DNA from 4 places in the Rhodococcus sp. WB9 genome. Region 1 is predicted to be linked to each of the others. Evidence: riboswitches for the same ligand, from Rfam matches in the RefSeq annotation. Region 1 holds a riboswitch; each other region holds the start of a gene.
The links. A riboswitch is a leader RNA that binds a small molecule or an ion and turns the genes downstream of it on or off. The one in region 1 is predicted to bind thiamine pyrophosphate.

Region 2: linked by a shared signal. The riboswitch ahead of thiO (glycine oxidase ThiO) and the one ahead of FND50_RS26315 (TenA family protein) in region 1 are both predicted to bind thiamine pyrophosphate.
Region 3: linked by a shared signal. The riboswitch ahead of FND50_RS07260 (3-oxoacyl-ACP reductase) and the one ahead of FND50_RS26315 (TenA family protein) in region 1 are both predicted to bind thiamine pyrophosphate.
Region 4: linked by a shared signal. The riboswitch ahead of thiC (phosphomethylpyrimidine synthase ThiC) and the one ahead of FND50_RS26315 (TenA family protein) in region 1 are both predicted to bind thiamine pyrophosphate.

The regions. Positions count from the first base shown of each region.
Region 1 is NZ_CP041769.1:5,622,696-5,627,462, forward strand. Features, by position in the region: gene FND50_RS26300 (MFS transporter) at 1-90, shown strand, start outside; gene FND50_RS26305 (carboxylesterase/lipase family protein) at 83-1,636, opposite strand; gene FND50_RS26310 (NrtR DNA-binding winged helix domain-containing protein) at 1,749-2,426, shown strand; TPP riboswitch at 2,484-2,579, shown strand; gene FND50_RS26315 (TenA family protein) at 2,573-3,295, shown strand; gene FND50_RS26320 (ABC transporter substrate-binding protein) at 3,280-4,320, shown strand; gene FND50_RS26325 (ABC transporter permease) at 4,298-4,767, shown strand, end outside.
Region 2 is NZ_CP041769.1:6,226,044-6,230,810, reverse strand. Features, by position in the region: gene FND50_RS29150 (hypothetical protein) at 1-792, opposite strand, end outside; gene FND50_RS29145 (NUDIX hydrolase) at 917-1,675, shown strand; gene thiE (thiamine phosphate synthase) at 1,676-2,374, opposite strand; TPP riboswitch at 2,399-2,513, shown strand; gene thiO (glycine oxidase ThiO) at 2,510-3,577, shown strand; gene thiS (sulfur carrier protein ThiS) at 3,580-3,804, shown strand; gene FND50_RS29125 (thiazole synthase) at 3,797-4,564, shown strand; gene FND50_RS29120 (ABC transporter ATP-binding protein) at 4,678-4,767, shown strand, end outside.
Region 3 is NZ_CP041769.1:1,510,795-1,515,561, forward strand. Features, by position in the region: gene FND50_RS07240 (CocE/NonD family hydrolase) at 1-445, shown strand, start outside; gene FND50_RS07245 (oxidoreductase) at 486-1,364, shown strand; gene FND50_RS07250 (organic hydroperoxide resistance protein) at 1,386-1,808, opposite strand; gene FND50_RS07255 (MarR family winged helix-turn-helix transcriptional regulator) at 1,811-2,263, opposite strand; TPP riboswitch at 2,336-2,440, shown strand; gene FND50_RS07260 (3-oxoacyl-ACP reductase) at 2,489-3,253, shown strand; gene FND50_RS07265 (LLM class flavin-dependent oxidoreductase) at 3,255-4,550, shown strand; gene FND50_RS07270 (CitMHS family transporter) at 4,671-4,767, shown strand, end outside.
Region 4 is NZ_CP041769.1:6,216,720-6,221,486, reverse strand. Features, by position in the region: gene thiD (bifunctional hydroxymethylpyrimidine kinase/phosphomethylpyrimidine kinase) at 1-474, opposite strand, end outside; gene thiC (phosphomethylpyrimidine synthase ThiC) at 485-2,131, opposite strand; TPP riboswitch at 2,124-2,231, opposite strand; gene FND50_RS29090 (GNAT family N-acetyltransferase) at 2,364-2,750, shown strand; gene FND50_RS29085 (GNAT family N-acetyltransferase) at 2,852-3,214, shown strand; gene FND50_RS29080 (hypothetical protein) at 3,308-3,985, shown strand; gene FND50_RS29075 (exodeoxyribonuclease III) at 3,952-4,755, opposite strand.

The DNA.
Region 1 (4,767 bases):
GTGCTCGCGATCCCGGTCCTGATCATCGGGCTGGCATGCTTCGCGCTGCCCGTACTGAAGGAACTCGACGACAAGGTGCCCGTCAGTTGAACCCCATGACGTCGTTGCCCCAGGCGATCCGCATCTCGTGGTCCGGGTCCTTCACGAGGGTGTCCGCGCCGTCGATCAGCAACGTCGAGCGGTTCTCCTCGTCGTAGGGGGCCCAGTGCTTGGACCCGTCCAACGCGGCGGGGACACCGTGCCGCGCGAACGCGAGCCACCGGCGCTGGATCCGGCCCGACACCTCGAGCGCCGTCTTCCGGCCGCCGAGCCAGAACGTCGGGTCGATGTTGAGGGTGTCGAAATTGCCGAAGACGTACGGGAGTTCGGTGGCGTGGCCGGCTCCGATCCGTGCGGCCTTGAGCATCGGCGTGGCCTGATCGAACCGGTACATCCACGTCGGCGAGTGCCGGCTGTGGGCGTCGGCCACCCACAGGGCGGGCATCCGGAACGCGGCGTCCCGCGACATCGCGAGCGCGCCCTTCGCTTTTCCGCGGTCCGGGTACGCAGACAGGATGTCGGCGAGGCGGGCGGCGGGCAGTTCCGGGTGATCGGTCGCGATCGCCCTCAGCATCTCCTGCACCGAATCCGAAGTGACCGGCAGCAGAGGCGATTTCATGAACTTGAAGATCGACGACTCGTCCTTGTTGGAACCGATGATGAGGGGAATGCGGTGCGAGTAGCCCTTCTGGAACGCGGCCACCGGGTAGCGGGGCAGGAAGTCGCGGTCCACCACGGGTGCCATGGCGAGCGTGCCCGGGATCCTCGTCGGCACCTCGTTGACGAGTGTGTCGCTGGCCTCGATCACCGTGCGGTACGGAAGGTGCAGCAGTGTGTCGATCTGCCCGGGTTCCACCTCGAGGATGTCGAGGAACTGTTTCGCGACGGTGGCCGCCCGCTCGCTCCCGTAGACCGACGTGGCGGGCGGACTCTGGGCGATCGCGCGGTGGAACAGCCCCTCGGCGCTCGGACACGTCATCAGCGTGGTGATCGACCCGGCTCCGGACGACTCGCCGAACACCGTCACCTCGTCCGGGTCACCGCCGAACGATGCGATGTTGTCGCGCACCCATGCGAGGGCCGCGACCTGGTCACGCAGCCCGCAGTTGGTCTCGAACACCCGCTCGGCCGTCGAGAACGACGACAGGTCGAGGAAGCCGAGCGCTCCCACCCGGTAGTTGAACGAGACCAGCACGACGTCGCCGAGGGTGGACAGGATGCGCCCGTTGTAGATGCCCTGGGCTGCGGTTCCCAGGCAGTAGGCACCGCCGTGGATCCACACCATCACCGGCCGCGGAGTGCCGTCGGGTCTCGGGGCCCAGACGTTGACGGACAGGCAGTCCTCGTCCATCTCGAGTCCCGCATCGATGGGGACGGCGGTGCCATGCCCCTGCGGCGCCATCGGGCCGAAGTCGACGCAGTCGCGCACACCTTCCCACGGTGCGGGCGGGACCGGCGCGCGAAACCGCAGGTCGCCGACGGGCGCCGCGGCGAACGGAATGCCCTTCCACGCGTAGACGTCGCCCTCGGGATAGCCACGCACCTCGCCGTCCCGGGCACGGACGACGAGCGTGTCGCCGGACTTGTCGACCTCCACGGACGAATCTCCTCACGCAGCACGTACCGGGAATCTCTCGCCAAACTACCAACGAATAGCAGGCAGGACCGATCGAACGCGAGATAGATCAACCGTGCGCTAACATTCCTGCGTGGCCGCATGGACCGATTCCGACGGCAGGAGCCTCCTCGACTATCCGCGCCCCTCCGTGGCGGTCGACGTCGCCGTCCTCACCGTCGACGGAACGGAACTGAAAGTGCTTGTGGCTCTTCGCCGTTCAGGCCAATTTACCCTTCCCGGCACCTTCCTCCACGAGGGTGAACGACTGCGGGACGCCGCCGAGCGGTGCCTGCGCATCACGGCCGGGCTGACGGGCACCGAATTCCATCAGCTGGCGATGCTCGACGACCCCGGCCGCGACGATCGCGGGTGGGTGCTGTCGATGACGCACGGCGCCGCGCTGCCCCGCACAGCGCTCCCCCGCGACACGATGTTGATCACCGTCGACGACGACCGGGTGACGCAGGAGATGGCGTTCGACCACGCGGACGTCGTCGCCCTCGCCGTCGCCGACCTGCGCGAGCGGTACGCGCGGGCCGTCGACCCGTCCGGCCTGGCCGGCGACACGTTCACGGTGCTCGAACTCCGCCGGGTGTACGAGGTGGTGTTCGGACGTCCCCTGCCGAAGGACTCGTTCCGGCGGCACATGAGGCCGGCCCTGGAGAACACCGGCGACATGGCCGTCGTCGGGACCGGCCGGCCCGCCGAGATCTACCGGCGCGGCCCCGCGTCTCTCCCGCCGACCGCGGCCGCGTTTCTCGCCGGCTGAGCCCGTCGACCGACCCGGGCCTTTCCACCCGCGGCACGGCCGGTGCTAGGGTCGGCTTGTTCTGACACGGGGTGCTCCGCACAGGCGGGGCTGAGAACACACCCGGGAACCTGCTCAGGTAATGCTGACGAAGGGATGTCAACGTTGTGAATAGCTCTGTCCACGATGCTGCCGGCGCCGGCCAGCACGCCCGATTCACGGACCACTTGTGGGACCGGACCAAGGTGCTGCGCGAGGCGATCGACGAACTCGAGTTCCTGCGCCGCCTCGGCGACGGAACGCTGCCGCTGGACGTGTTCCGCACTTACATCGAGCAGGATTTCCTGTACCTGACCGGGTACGCGAAGGCTCTCTCACTGGTCGCCGCGCATGCGCCGGGCCCGGTCGAGGCCGGGTTCTGGGCGGGCTCGGCCGCCGAGGCCGCCACGGTCGAGGCGACGCTGCACCAGAATCTGCTGACCAGCGGACGACTCCCCGAGTCGGACGTGGAGCCGCAGCATTCGCCGGCCTGCCTCGGGTACATCTCGTACCTGACGGCCGTCGCCGCCACCGAGTCGTACGCGGTGGCTGCGGCCGCGGTGCTGCCGTGCTTCTGGATCTACGCCGATGTCGGGCACCGGCTCGCGGCGAGCGCCCGTGAGGTGCTCTCCGCCGACCCGTCGCACCCCTACGCACAGTGGGTGACCACCTACGACGCCGAGGAGTTCCACGCCGCCGTCGCGACGGCCCGCGAACTCGTGGACGCCGCGGCCGAGGCCGCGACCGATGCCCAGCGTGAGGCGATGGCGGAGGCGTTCGTGATCGCCAGCCGCTACGAACACATGTTCTGGGACACCGCTCTCAACAAGCAGGAATGGCCGGCGTCGTGACACTCTTCTCTCGTACCAAGCGCGCTGCCACCGCAGCCGTCGTCCTGGTCTCCGCCCTGTCGCTGCTCACCGGTTGCGCCGGTGACTCGCAGTCCGGCGACACCATCCGGTTCGCACTCGACTGGACACCGAACACCAACCACACCGGGCTGTTCGTCGCCCAGCAGGAAGGCTGGTTCGCGGACGCCGGACTCGACGTGCAGGTGCTGCCCTACAACGACACCTCGCCCGACACCCTGGTCGACGCCGGCAACGCGGAGTTCGGGGTGAGCTTCCAGAGTTCTGCGACGTTCTCGAAGGCCGCGGGCGCACAGACCACGTCGGTGATGGCTCCGCTGCAGCACTGGGCGACGGGCATCGCGGTGAAGGCGGATCGCGCCGACATCACCCGCCCCCGGGATCTGGACGGCAAGATCTACGCCGGGTTCGCGGACCCGGACGGCGAGGAGACGCTGAAGCAGATCATCCGGAACGACGGCGGCAAGGGCGAATTCACCACCGTCACGCTCGGCACCTCGGCGTACGAGGCCGTGTACTCCGGCACCGCCGACTTCACCGTCTCGTTCTTCGGCTGGGAGGGCATCGAGGCCGAGCACCAGGGCACCCCGATGCGCTACTTCCACTACACCGACTACGGCTTCCCGGATGCGTACGCGCTCGTCATCGAGGGCAACGAGCAATGGATGGCCGACCATCCCGAGCAGGCCCGCAAGTTCGTCCAGGCCCTGCAGCGCGGATACCAGTTCGCCGCCGACCGGCCGGACGAGGCCGCACAGATACTGATCGACGCCAACCCCGGCGCCTTCACGGACGAGTCCCTCGTGCGAGAGAGCCAGCAGATGCTGTCCTCCGAGTACATGAAGGACAGTTCCGGAAAGGTCGGGACACAGACGGCCGAGCAGTGGGCGGGTTACTCCGGTTTCCTGTTCAAGCACGGCCTGCTCACCGGCCCCGACGGGGCACCGCTGACCACGGAACCCGACTGGTCGACGTATTTCACCAATGAGTACCTCGCTCAGCCCTGACCCCAGTCTCCGCACCACGGCCCCGGGCGCGTCCCCGCTGCTGCGGCGGGTGCTGCCCGCGGTCGTGGTCGCGGCGCTGCTGGTCGTCGCATGGCAGGTGTACGTGACGGTCAGCGGTATCCGGCCGCAGGTGCTGCCGTCGCCGCTGCGGGTGGTCCAACAGGGCTGGCGGGCGCGGGACGCCATCTCCGGTCACGCCTCCGCGACACTCCAGGTGACGCTGATCGGGTTCGCCGTCTCCCTGCTCTTCGCGTGGGCGCTCGCCGTGCTCGTGGACTTCTCGCCGTGGCTGCGACGCGCGTTCGTTCCGCTGTTCGTCGTGTCGCAGACGCTGCCGATCATCGCGATCGCGCCGCTGATGATCATCTGGTTCGGATTCGGTCTGCTGCCGAAGATTCTCGTGATCGCCCTCGCCACGTTCTTCCCGATGACGATCGGTCTGATCGA
Region 2 (4,767 bases), 600 kb from region 1:
CGACGACGCCGCGATCAGCCCGAGATTGAACGTGCGCCGACTGCGCCTCGCAATGACGATCTGGGCGAGGAGCAACGCGACGAGTGCGACGAGGATCAGGATCAGCGCCAGCCAGGGCGGACGGGAGTAGTCCCGCTGCGTGTCCGCGACGTCGGCTTCCTGTTGGGCGTGCAACTGCTGCGCCATCGGCAGCATGCTCGTCTGCATCAGCGTGGACGCCTCGCTGAGGTAGGCCGCGCCGACCGGATGACCGGTGCGATTGTTGGCCCGCGCGGTCTCGACGAGACCGGAGTAGACGCTGAGATCGGTGGAGATGGAGGCAAGCAGTCGGCGGCTGTCCACGTCGCTCGCCGCGAGTCCGCCGGACGCGTACACGAGGTCGGCGGAGGCGGTGCCGATCGCCTGCGCATAGGTGTCCCGGAGTTCGGGCGGTTCGAGACCGCCGGAGATGAACGCCGTCGTGGCCGCGGCATCCGCCACGGACAGGGCGCTGTAGAGGTTCTGCGCCGAGAACGACAGCGGTTCCGTCTCCGCGAGGACGCTGTCGAGAGTGGCTTCCCTGTTGTTCACCGTCGAGGCGGCCACGAACCCGGCGGTGAGGGTGAGCAGGACCAGGAGGGCCCCGAGGGCCGTGAGTTTGGCGGGAGTCGACTCCAGGAACGCGCGCAGTTCCTTGCGGCGTGCCACCGCGGGGTCGACGTCGTCGTCCGCGGCGGCGGACAATGCGCGGCTGCCGTGGGGTTCGATCGACGGCGCCTCACGCAGAACCACCTCGCACCCCTCCCGTGTCATGGCCGCACCTTGTGGGGAGCATATAAGCAGCGGTCGGTTCACGACTGCCGACGGGCAGTTCCGGAAGAAACCGTTAGTGTGAGGGAACTGCAGGGAGACCCATCAGGTCGGACAGGGGTAGTCGATGCGTGGTGACGGTGACGGTTGGGCAACCGGGCCGGACGGCAGTCGTCATTGGGGCAAGCACGGTGCCGCCGGGTTGTTGCTGCGTGCGCCGCTCCCCGACGAGACGCCGGCCGTGCTGCTACAGCACCGTGCGGTCTGGAGTCACCAGGGCGGTACGTGGGCGTTGCCCGGCGGTGCCCGGGACAGCCACGAGTCCACCACCCACGCCGCGGTGCGCGAGGCCCACGAGGAAGCAGGCATCGAGAGCGCGGCCATCCGCGTCCGCACCGAGGTCGTCACGATGAAGGCCGCGAGCGGCTGGAGTTACACGACGGTGATCGCCGACGCCGAGCGCCCACTGCCCACCGTCGCGAACGGCGAGAGCACCGAACTGCGCTGGGTGCGGGAAACTGACGTCGCCGGGTTGCCGCTGCACCCGGGATTCGAAGCCGGGTGGCCGCAACTGCGTACCACCGAGGTGCGATTGCTGCTCGATCGGCACGACGTGCTGGGTGAACGCGGCGCGCTGGCACAGTTGTCGAAGGCCCTGCCCCGCACGGTGCACCTGCCCGACCGCACTTACGGGTGGCTGCCGCGCGTCGAGGTGCTCGAGGCCCTGGACGCCGTCGGCCGCCTCGCCGAACCGGCCGGCCACGGCACCACGCTGGGAACGGTGACGGCGGTCGTCACCACCGACCCCGACCTGATCGAACAGTTGCCGACCACCATCGTGGTCCTACCGCCCGCCACCGTGCTGGACTGGCTGGATCAGCCGTAACTACGCGTTCTGCTGCAGCAGGGCGGACAGCGAGCGTGCGGCGGCCTGCGGGTCGCGGGCCTCGGTGACGGCCCGGACGACGACGATGCGGGAGGCCCCCGCGGCGAGGATCTCCGGAACCCGGGACTCGTCGATGCCGCCGATCGCGAACCACGGGCGGTTCGGCTCCGAATCGGCGGTCGATCGCACCAGATCGATGCCCGACGCGGTCCGCCCCGGCTTGGTGGGGGTGGCCCACACCGGACCGGTGCAGAAGTAGTCGACGCCGTCCTCGATCGCCGCCAGGCTGGCCTGGGCGCGGCTGTGGGTGGAGCGGCCGATCAGGACGTCGGAACCCACCACGGTCCGTGCGTACGGGACGGGCAGGTCGCCCTGGCCGAGGTGCAGCACGTCGGCTCCGGCCGCCAGCGCCATGTCGGCGCGGTCGTTGACCGCGAGCAGCGCTCCGTGCCGCCTGGCAGCGGCCGCGAGCACCGACAGCGCCGCCAGTTCGTCCCGGGCGTCCATCGTGCCGAACTTCTTCTCTCCGGCCGAGCCCTTGTCGCGGAGCTGGATGATGTCGACGCCGCCGGACAGTGCGGCCTCGGCGAACTGCGCCAGGTCGCCCTTCTCGCGCCGAGCATCGGTGCACAGGTACAAACGTGCTGTTCCGAGGCGGCGCCGACGGTCCGTGAGGTTGCTGTGATGCGAGGTGGTCACGGCATGACGGTAGCCTCTACGGTGAAAGTGCAACACGGGAGTCCCGGGGAACGTGGGGCTGAGAGGGGCTCACGCCGAGCCCGACCGTCATACCTGACCCGGATCATGCCGGCGCAGGAAGTGAGGTGGAGTTCAATGGCGAGATCGGTATCCGTCGTCGGAGGCGGAGTGATCGGCCTGTCCATTGCGTGGCGAGCAGCCCGCAACGGCTGGTCGGTACGGCTGTACGACCCGTCGATAGGTTCGGGAGCGTCCTGGGTGGCGGGCGGCATGCTCGCCCCGTTGTCCGAGGGCTGGCCAGGCGAGGAGAGCGTCCTCGAACTGGGGAGTGCATCGCTCGACCGGTGGCCCGAATTCGGGAAGGAACTCGAGGCCGGAGCCGGCGTCGAGTTGTTCACGTCGGAAAGTTCGCTCACCGTCGCGCTGGACGGCGCCGACGCGGAGGACCTGCGGACCATCGCCGAATGGGTGGGCGCCCAGGGGCGGGAACTGCAGATCCTGGGCCGCGCCGAAGTCCGGGCCCTCGAGCCGATGCTGGGTCGCGGAGTCCGATTGGGACTCTTGGCCGTCGACGAACTGGCCGTGGACAACAGGCTGCTGTTGCAGGCGCTGCAGCGGTGCGCCGCCGACGCCGGAGTGGAGCTGATCGGGGAGGCCGTGCACAGCCTCGACCGGCTCGACACCGACCAGATCGTCGTCACCGCGGGCATCGCGTCACCGGCCCTGTGGCCCGGGCTTCCGGTACGCCCGGTGAAGGGCGAGATCCTGCGGTTGCGCTCGCGTCCCGGGGTGACTCCCGCGCCGGGCCGGACCATCCGCGGCAGCGTGCACGGCAGGCCCGCCTACCTGGTGCCGCGTGCCGACGGCATCGTCGTCGGTGCCACCCAGTACGAGTCGGGCAACGACACGCAGGTCACGGTGGCCGGTGTGCGCGACCTGATCGCGGACGCCGAGGCCCTGATGCCCGCCATCGGCGAGTACGAACTGCACGAGACCTCGGCGGGTCTGCGTCCGATGACCCCGGACAACCTGCCGCTGATCGGCCGGGTGTCCGATCGGGTCGTGGTGGCGACGGGACACGGCCGTAACGGCATCCTGCTCACCCCGGTGACCGCCGACGCGACGATGGCATTGTTGGAGGGCTCGGCATTGGTCGAGGCGAAAGCCGCCGACCCCGAACGTTTCGAGAAAGTAGCGAGGTAGAGATGAGTGAGCAGCAAGTAGTGGTGCCGATCGGCATCAGCGTCAACGGCGAGGACCACGAGTTCACGGAACCGTTGACCGTCACCGGGCTGCTGGAGGTGCTGAACCTGCCCACCAAGGGCATCGCGGTGGCAGTGAACGGCGCCGTGTTCCCGCGAGCCCGGTGGGACGAGCTCGTGGTCCGGGGCTGGGAGATCGAGATCCTCACGGCGGTGCAGGGTGGCTGACGCGACGCCCGGCGTGCAGAAGGGCCTCACGATCGCGGGACGCACGTTCGGTTCACGGTTGATCATGGGCACCGGCGGCGCCGCCAACCTCACGGTGCTCGAAGAGGCGCTCGTCGCGTCCGGCACCGAGCTGACCACGGTCGCGATGCGCCGCGTCGACGCCGCAGGCGGCACCGGTGTGCTGGACCTGCTGCGCCGGCTCGACATCGCCCCGCTGCCCAACACCGCGGGGTGTCGCGGTGCGGCCGAGGCTGTGTTGACGGCGCAACTCGCCCGTGAAGCGCTCGAGACCGACTGGGTGAAGCTCGAGGTCATCGCCGACGAGCGCACCCTGATGCCCGACGCCATCGAGTTGGTCAGCGCTGCAGAGCAACTGGTCGACGACGGATTCGTCGTCCTGCCCTACACCACCGACGACCCGGTTCTGGCCCGCAGACTCGAGGACGTGGGCTGCGTGGCCGTGATGCCGCTGGGTTCGCCGATCGGCACCGGGCTCGGTATCGCGAACCCGCACAACATCGAGATGATCGTGGACGGTGCGGGGGTGCCCGTCATCCTCGACGCCGGCATCGGGACCGCAAGCGACGCCACCCTCGCGATGGAACTCGGCTGCGATGCGGTGTTGCTGGCCACGGCTGTGACCAGGGCGAAGGATCCGGCGCTCATGGCGTCGGCGATGCGCGGGGCCGTGGTGGCGGGGTACGAGGCACGTCACGCGGGCCGGATTCCCAAGCGGTTCTGGGCGCAGGCGTCGTCGTAGTCCTCGGGGTCGCGTCGGGGTCCGGCTCAGGGTCCGACCGGTACCAGGGGACGAGCCGGGAGTAGACCTGCGGCCGATGCGCGCCGGCCGCAGGTTCGGGCATCCTTCTCATCATGATTGAAGTGAGGGGACTGACAAAGACCTTCGGTGCGACGAAGGCGGTGGACAACCTGACGTTCAACGTGAAGCCGGGTATGGTCACC
Region 3 (4,767 bases), 3.6 Mb from region 1:
TCCGGTCAATCTGCACCTCGAAACCGTGCTCGACGCCCCGGACGGATTCTGGGCGGTGACACTGAACGACGTCGCACCGGACGGCACGTCGACCCCGCTCACCAATGGTGCGCTCACCGCTTCCATGCGGGCCGTGGACGATTCGAAGAGCACCAAGTCGGCGAACGGCGACTACACCGAACCGCACCACTATCTGACGGTGGACGCACGTCAGCCGCTGGTGCCGGGTGAAGTGACACCGGTGGACATCAACTTCGTGCCCACCGACGCCGTCCTCGCGCCGGGGCACCGGCTGCGCGTCGACGTGTACGCGGGCAGCGTCCCCCGGTACCTGCCGCTCGGACCGATTCTGGCCGACAGTCAACTGAAGCCGCAGCACGTCGCGTTGTCCCCCGATCGGCCGAGTTTCGTCAATCTGCCGCTGGTCGGAGCGCAGGCGTGGTGAAAGGTGCACGCCACGTCCCGAGATCCGTAGGGTTGACGCCATGACCAAGTGGACAGCTTCGGACATCGTCGATCAGAGCGGCCGCACGTTCGTCGTCACGGGCGCCAACAGTGGTCTGGGGGAGGTGGCTGCGCGGGCCCTGGGCAAGGCGGGGGCGCACGTCGTGCTGGCCTGCCGCAACACCCACAAGGGGGAGGTCGTCGCACGGTCGATCGGTGACAACGCCGAGGTGCGCCGCCTCGATCTGGCCGACCTCGCCTCGGTGCGCGAGTTCGCCGCCGGCGTCGAGTCCGTCGACGTTCTCGTGAACAACGCGGGCGTGATGGCGGTTCCGCAGCGCAAGACCGCCGACGGATTCGAAATGCAGATCGGCACAAATCATCTCGGGCACTTCGCATTGACCGGCCTGCTGCTCGACAAGATCACCGATCGGGTCGCCACGATGTCGAGTGCGGCACATCAGGCGGGAACGATTCACCTCGACGACCTCAACTGGGAACGCCGCAAGTACAACCGCTGGAGCGCGTACGGGCAGTCGAAACTCGCGAATCTGCTGTTCACATACGAGTTGCAGCGCAGGCTGTCGGCGGCAGGGTCACCCGTGAAAGCGGTGGCCGCGCACCCCGGTTACGCGTCGACCAATCTGCAGGCCCACACCGAGTCGGTGCAGGACAAGCTGATGGCCGTCGGCAACCGGATCTTCGCGCAGTCGGCGGAGATGGGGGCGCTGCCGATGCTGTACGCGGCAACGGCACCCGACGTGATCGGTGGCAGCTACATCGGGCCGGACGGCCTGTTCGAGCAGCGTGGCCATCCGAAGGTGGTGGGCTCCAACAAGAAGTCGCGGGACGAGCACACCGCGCGGGCGCTGTGGGCGCTGTCGGAGGACCTGACGGGCGTCGAGTTCACGTTCGGGTGACGCGACGCCCGTCAGGGTTGCTCAGTCTTCGGTGACCTCGAGGGTGACGTCGATGTTGCCGCGGGTGGCGTTGGAGTAGGGGCACACCTGGTGTGCCTTCTCGGTCAGCTCGAGCGCCTCGGCGCGCGGCAGGTGGGGCAGGGAAACCTCGAGGGTGACGGCGAGACCGAATCCGCCGCTGTCCGTCGGGCCGATGCCGACGCGGGCGCCGACGGCCGAGTCGGCGACGTTCGCCTTCGCCTGACGGCCGACCAGCTGGAGCGCGGAGTGGAAGCATGCCGCGTATCCGGCGGCGAACAGCTGCTCGGGGTTGGTGCCGTCGCCGGACCCGCCCATCTCGGTGGGGATCGCGAGGTTCAGGTCGAGCTTGCCGTCGGACGTGCGGGCGTGGCCGTTGCGGCCTTCTCCGGTCGCGAGGGCGTCGGCGGTGTAGACGATCTTCATGGTTACTTCTCTCCTGTAGGGGTGGTGAAGCTGTGGAGTGATTCGGTGAGACGCGACAGTGTGTCCCGGAGGGCGACGAGTTCGTCGATCTCCATTCCCGTCGAGTCGGCGAGTTCGGCGGGGATGCCCTCCGCGGCGGCGCGGAGGGCCGCACCCTTCTCGGTGAGGTGGATCCCGACCCGGCGCTCGTCGGCCGTGGAGCGCCGGCGTTCGACCAGGCCCAGGGTTTCGAGCCGCTTGAGCAGTGGCGACAGCGTGCCGGTGTCGAGGTCGAGGGCGTCGCAGATCTCACGTACTCCGCGGCCGTCCCGTTCCCAGAGCACCAACAGCACGAGGTACTGCGGGTAGGTCACTCCCAACGAGTCGAGCATCGACCGGTATCTCGCCGTCATGGCCCGGGAAGCCGAGTACAGGGCGAAGCACACCTGGCGGTCGAGGGTGAGGTTGTCGGTCACCCCTGAATAGTTGCACACAACTAGGTTGTGCACAACCAAGAACTGGAATCGGTGATTGCGCTTACACTGTTGGCCAGTGACACGGGGTGCTGCCCGGCGACGAGCCGGACGGCTGAGAACAGACCCGTCGAACCTGAACTGGGTAATGCCGGCGAAGGGATGTCGCGGAGACGGCCGTATGCGCTCATCCGATGTCTCGTCGCCGACCGAACGGAAGGTGGCAGCATGCAGCTCGACAAGCAGATCGTCCTGGTGACCGGCGGTGGGCGGGGCCTCGGCGCCGCCATCGTGCGGTCGTTCGCGGCGCAGAACGCACGGGTGATCGTGAACTACCGGAACAGCCGGGAGGCGGCCGAAGAACTCGCGACCTCCCTGGGTGCGGACCGTGCGGTCGCGCTCCGGGCCGACGTCACGGACGCCGGCCAGGTGGCTGCGCTGTTCTCCGCGGCGGAGGAACACTTCGGCTCACCGGTGACCACGGTGGTCAACAACGCGCTCGCCGACTTCTCCTTCAACGGCGACGCACGCGACAAGGCCGACGTCATCACGTGGGATGCCTTCGACTCGCAGCTGCGTGGCAGCGTGAAGGCGACCCTGCACACGACGCAGGCCGCGCTGCCGGGCATGCGTTCGCTCGGGTTCGGCCGGATCGTGAGCATCGGAACCAACCTGTTCCAGAACCCCGTCGTCCCGTACCACGACTACACGGCCGCCAAGGCCGCGGCGCTGTCGCTGACCCGCACGCTCGCGGCCGACCTCGGTCCCGACGGCATCACCGTCAACATGGTGTCGGGCGGGCTGCTCCGCACCACCGACGCGAGCGCCGCCACTCCCGACGAGGTGTTCGACCTCATCGCGGCGAGCACCCCGCTGCAGCGGGTCACCACGCCGGACGAGTTCGCCGACGCGGTGCTGTTCTTCGCGTCCCCTTGGTCGCGTGCGGTGACCGGCCAGAACCTCGTCGTCGACGGCGGACTGGTCAAGGACTGACATGAGCGAGGCCCGGCAACTGCACTTCAACGCGTTCCTCTACAGCTGCGGGCACCACGGCGCCGCGTGGCGGCACCCCTCGTCCCACGTGGAGCGACTCTGCGACATCGCCTACTACGAGGAGTTGGCGCAGACCGCGGAGCGCGGCTGCCTCGACGCGGTGTTCTTCGCGGACGGGCATTCGGTGCGCGACCCCGCATCCGGAGGCATGTGGTTCCTCGAACCGCTCACCGCGCTGTCCGCGATGGCGCGCGCGACGGAGCGGGTCGGACTCGTGACGACGGTGTCCACCACGTTCTACACACCGTTCCACGCCGCCCGGATGCTGGCGTCGCTCGACCACATCAGCGGCGGCCGTGTCGGCTGGAACGTGGTGACATCCATGTTCGACGCCGAAGCGCGCAACCACGGACTCGAGGAGATGCCGCCGCACGACGAGCGCTATTCGCGCGCCGCGGAATTCGTCGACGTGGCACTCGCCCTGTGGGATTCGTGGGAGCCCGACGCGCTCGTGCTCGACCGGGACGGCATCTTCGCGGACCCGGCCAAGGTGAAGCCGGTCGAGCATCGAGGAAAGTATTTTCTCGTGGACGGTCCGCTGAACGTGCCGCACTCGCCGCAGGGTCGTCCCGTGCTGTTCCAGGCCGGCGCGTCCGATCAGGGCCGCGACCTGGCCGCCCGGTGCGCCGAGGGCATCTACGCCGTCGCCTACGACCTCACGGCCGCGCAGAGCTACTACGGCGACGTGAAGCTGCGCATCCGTGCGGCGGGCCGCGACGCCGACGCGGTGGTCGTGATGCCCGGTCTCGTGACCTATGTCGGTTCGACCGGTGCGGAGGCCCGGCGGAAGAAGGCGGAACTCGACGCGCTCCTGCCCGTCGAACAGTCGCTGGCGCAGTTGTCGATGTTCGTCCAGCAGGACTGCAGTGCCTGGGAATTGGACGCACCGGTTCCCGCGCTGCCGCCGCTGTCGGAGTTCACCGGGCCGCAGGGCCGGTACGACACGATCCTGCGGATCATCGACAAGGACCGTCCCACCGTGCGGTCGCTGCTGGGCACGTTGGCGGCTGGCGGCGGCCACTGCACCATGATCGGAACCCCGGAATCGATCGCCGACGAGATCGAGGTGTGGTTCCGCCGCGGCGGGGCCGACGGCTTCAACCTGATGCCGCCGCTCTACCCGAACGGCCTCGCGGACTTCGTCGACGAGGTGATCCCCGTCCTGCAGAAGCGTGGACTGTTCCGCGCGGAGTATGAGACAGACACTCTGCGCGACCATCTCCGGGGGCGCCCGTAGTTGCCACCACAAAGAACACAACCTTCTCTAAGTACGCAACAGTGACTGTGAGCGTCCCTCCCCCCGACACTGGCTGTTATCGCGATCACACCACGACGCGAGTTCGGACGAGGAGTGGCAATGCTGGTAGCACTCGGCTTTCTGATGGTGGCCGTGTTCATGTTCTTGATCATGTCCAAACGGGCCACTCCCGTGGTCGGGTTGATCGCCGTCCCGG
Region 4 (4,767 bases), 590 kb from region 1:
GATCTCGTCGAGGTTCGGGGTGACCACCGTGGCGATCGGGATCAGCGTGTTCCGCACGGCGTCCAGCGCCTCGGCGTGCAGGAGCGGATCTCCGTGCATCGACGCGCACACCGGGTCGACGACCAGCGGGACCGGTTGGTCGCGGCCGATCCCGACCTCGGTGCACACGGCGGCGACGGCCTCGATGATGGCCGTCGACGCCAGCATGCCCGTCTTCGCTGCCCCGACCCCGATGTCGTCGACGACGCACCGCACCTGCGCGGCCACCGTCTCCGGCGGAATCTCGTGGAAACCGCTGACGCCCACCGAGTTCTGCACCGTCACCGCGGCAACAGCGACGCAGGCGTGGACGCCGCACAGCGCCATCGTCCGCGAGTCGGCCTGGATCCCGGCGCCGCCGCCGGAATCGGTGCCGGCGATGGTGAGGACGCGGACGGGGGTCTGGCCGTCGGGGGTCAGGGGCAGCAGCTTCACGAAGGGGACCTTACCGATTCTCTGAGGTGACGGATTCGACGGGCAGATACACGCGACCACCTGCGTCGACGAACTCACTCGACTTCTCGGCCATGCCCGCCTCGATGGCTTCGACCGAATCGAGTCCGTGTCGCTGCGCGTATTCGCGCACGTCGGCGGAGATCCGCATCGAACAGAACTTCGGGCCGCACATCGAGCAGAAATGGGCCGTCTTCGCCGGCTCGGCGGGCAGCGTCTCGTCGTGAAACTCCCGCGCGGTATCCGGGTCGAGGGACAGCGCGAACTGGTCGTGCCAGCGGAATTCGAACCGGGCCTTCGACAGCGCGTCGTCCCGCTCCTGCGCCCGCGGATGCTGCTTCGCGAGGTCCGCCGCGTGCGCCGCGATCTTGTACGTGATGACCCCGGTCTTGACGTCGTCCCGATTCGGCAGTCCCAGGTGTTCCTTGGGTGTCACGTAGCAGAGCATCGCGGTGCCGGCCTGCGCGATCATCGCCGCGCCGATCGCGGACGTGATGTGGTCGTACGCCGGCGCGATGTCGGTGGCGAGCGGCCCGAGCGTGTAGAACGGTGCCTCCTCGCACAACTCTTCCTCGAGGCGCACGTTCTCCACGATCTTGTGCATCGGGACGTGCCCGGGACCTTCGATCATCACTTGCACCCCATGGGATTTCGCGATCCGCGTGAGCTCGCCGAGGGTGCGCAGTTCCGCGAACTGGGCCTCGTCGTTGGCGTCCGCAATGGAGCCTGGGCGCAGGCCGTCACCGAGCGAGAACGTGACGTCGTAGCGGTGAAGGATCTCGCACAGTTCGTCGAAGTGGGTGTACAGGAACGACTCCCGATGGTGGGCCAGGCACCAGGCCGCCATGATCGAACCGCCGCGGGAGACGATGCCGGTGACGCGTTTCGCGGTCAGCGGGATGTAGCGGAGCAACACCCCGGCGTGGACTGTCATGTAGTCGACGCCCTGCTCGCACTGCTCGATCACGGTGTCGCGGTAGATCTCCCACGTAAGTGCCGTCGGGTCTCCGTTGACCTTCTCGAGCGCCTGGTAGATCGGCACGGTTCCCACGGGCACGGGCGAATTGCGCAGGATCCATTCCCGGGTCTCGTGGATGTTCTTGCCGGTGGACAGGTCCATGATGGTGTCGGCGCCCCATCGCGTCGCCCACACCATCTTCTCGACCTCTTCCGCGATCGACGACGTGACCGCGCTGTTGCCGATGTTCGCGTTGATCTTGACCGCGAACGCCTTGCCGATGATCATCGGCTCGAGTTCGGGATGGCAGCGGTTGGCCGGGATCACGGCGCGTCCCGCCGCGACCTCGGCGCGCACCGCCTCGGGTGAAACACCCTCGCGTGCAGCGCAATACTGCATCTCGGGGGTGACGACGCCGACGCGGGCGGCGTCGAGTTGGGTGCCCTCCCGATCGGCGATCCACGGTGCACGCAGATGCGGCAGTCCCGCTTCCAGGTCGATCGCGGCGTCCGCGTCGGTGTACGGACCCGACGTGTCGTACACGTCGAGGTGCTCACCGTTGGTGAGGTGTACGCGCCGGACCGGCACCCGGACGTCGTCGCCCGACAGCAGGTACTGCTTGGTGCTGCCCTCGATCGGCCCCGTGGTGACGGACGTGGCTGTAGATACGTTTGTGCTCATCGATGATGCTCCCTACGCCGGCATTACCCGGACAGGTTCGACGGTCGACGGCCCTAGCCGTCCTCTCAGCCCGCTGGTGCGAGCCCCCGTGGATGTGTAGTTGTCCCACAAACTGTAACCGAGATCTCTGTGAGCAATCATTCGGGGGAAACTTGGACAGCGGTTCCCGGCATCGGTATAAAGGGTGATGAACATCACATTTCGGTTACGACACACACCCCAGGAGATAACCATGCTGACAGACGCGCAGGTTGTGGACGTGATCGACAACGCCGATCAGAACCGATTCGAGCTACGCCTGAGTGGTGACCTGGTCGGCATCCTCGGGTATTTCGCCCTTGCAGACGCGCCGCCCGGCGCCGGTGCCGGCGTGGGTGTGGTGGCCGCCCGGCCGCCGGGTCCGAAGGGTCGGGGGCGGCAGGCGCCGGTGGTCTCGTTCATGCACACGGTGATCGTGGAGGACTTCGGCCACCGCGGACTCGCCGCCCTCATGGTGGGTCGCTCCCTCGACCTCGCCCGCGGTTACGGCTGGAAGGTCCGGCCCGTGTGCACGTACGTGCAGCGCTTCGTCTCGGCGCACCCCGAGTACCGCGACCTCGTCGTCCCGGTGCAGGGCTGACGACGGTCGGGGCACGAATCGGGCACTCGTCGGCAACGAAACGGTTCCGGGGGTGGCGATTCCGCTCGCGAGGATGCCGCCTTGCTGATTCCATGAGTGGCATGGATCACACTTCGAACAGTTCCGGGTCGTCCGGGAACATCACGGCCGCTGAGGCTCGCGTGCTCGACAACCCTGCCCACGAACGATTCGATCTGTGGCTCGGGGACGAGTTGGTCGGCATCCTCGGCTATCGGGACGAGGACGACATTCCCGGATTCACTGCGAAGCCGGGCGAGGTGGTCGCGTTCATGCACACGGTCGTCAAGGAAGAGTTCGGTGGGCGAGGGCTGGCCGCAATCCTCGTGCGCGAGGCGTTGAGCTCGGCGCGTCGGCGTGGCTGGAAAGTGCGCCCCATCTGCACGTATGTCCAGCGCTACCTGGCGCTGCACCCGGAGCATCTCGACGTTCTGGTTGCCGAGTAGCCCTACTTTCGAGAGCACTGCTCTTGCCATCTGCGACTCCGCTGTGAATACTGCTCTGTATAGAGAGCGGTGCTCACGTTCGAAGGAGTCGTCATGGCCGTGTCGGATCGGATCGAGAGTCCTACCGGGGTCGCACGGATCTGCGCCGCGGCGCTGTTCGCCCTCGCCGGTGTCCTGTTCGTCGTCTACCCCGTGGTGCGTCCCTACGCGGCAGGTGGGGCGCCGGACGGACGGGCCGAGTTCGCCTCACCGTGGTGGCTCGTCGCTCACCTCGCCGCCGTCGGCGGGTTCATCGCGTTCGGGCTTGCGCTCGTCGCGCTCAGCGGACTGCTGAATGGGACGGGTGGCGAACGAGCGGCGGTGGTCGCAGTGGCGGCGTCGTGGATCGGGACAGGGCTGACGCTGCCCTACTACGGTGCCGAAACGTTCGCGCTGCACGCCCTGGGCGGCAGCGGCCTGGACGAGGGGGCCGTCACGACCCTCGCCGAGAGCGTGCGGATGGGGGCGGCGCAGGCGACGCTGTTCGCCGCAGGACTGCTACTCGTCGCGGTCGGCGCGTCGGCGGCCGCCGTGGCGATCGCCCGATCCCGGCTGCTCGCGGGCTGGGCGGGGATCCCGATGGCGGTGGGGTTCGCACTGTTCATCCCGCAGTTCTACGTCGACGCCCCATTGCGCATCGGGCACGGTGTGCTCATCGGGTTCGGGTGCGCGGTCGTGGCGCTCGGTGTGCTGCGTTCTCAGTCGCCGAGGTCGACGATGACCGGCGCATGATCGCTGGCGCCCTTGCCCTTGCGTTCGTTGCGGTCGATCTCGGCCTTGTCGACACGGCCGGCGAGGGCAGGCGATCCCAGCACGAAGTCGATGCGCATTCCCTGCTTCTTCGGGAACCGCAACTGGGTGTAATCCCAGTAGGTGTAGACGCCGGGGCCGGGGGTGTGCGGCCGGACGACGTCGGCGAATCCGGATTCGACGAATGCCTGGAAGGCCTCACGCTCGGGGACGGACGTGTGCGTCTTGCCCTCGAACAGCGCCGGATCCCAGACGTCCTCGTCGGTGGGGGCCACGTTCCAGTCGCCGACCAATGCGATCTGCGCATCCGGGTTCTGCCCCATCCACCCGACCGCGTCGGTGTGCAACTTCGCCAGCCAGTCGAGCTTGTACGTGTAGTGCGGATCGGCCAGCTCACGGCCGTTGGGGACGTACAGGCTCCAGATGCGGACGCCGTTGCACGTGGCGCCGATGGCGCGGGCTTCCTGCGCGGGCGCGACCTCCGGGTCCTTGTGGAAACCGGGCTGATCCTCGAACCCGATCTGCACGTCGTCGAGACCCACGCGGGACGCGATCGCGACGCCGTTCCACTGGCTGAGGCCCACATGCGCGACCTCGTAGCCCAGTTCGCGGAAACGCTCGTACGGGAACTGCTCGTCCTTGCACTTGGTTTCCTGCATCGCCAGCACGTCGACGTCGGACCGCTGGAGCCAGTCCAGGATCCGGTCGGTACGGGCACGAACAGAGTTCACGTTCCAGGTTGCGATGCGCACGGCAGCCACCCT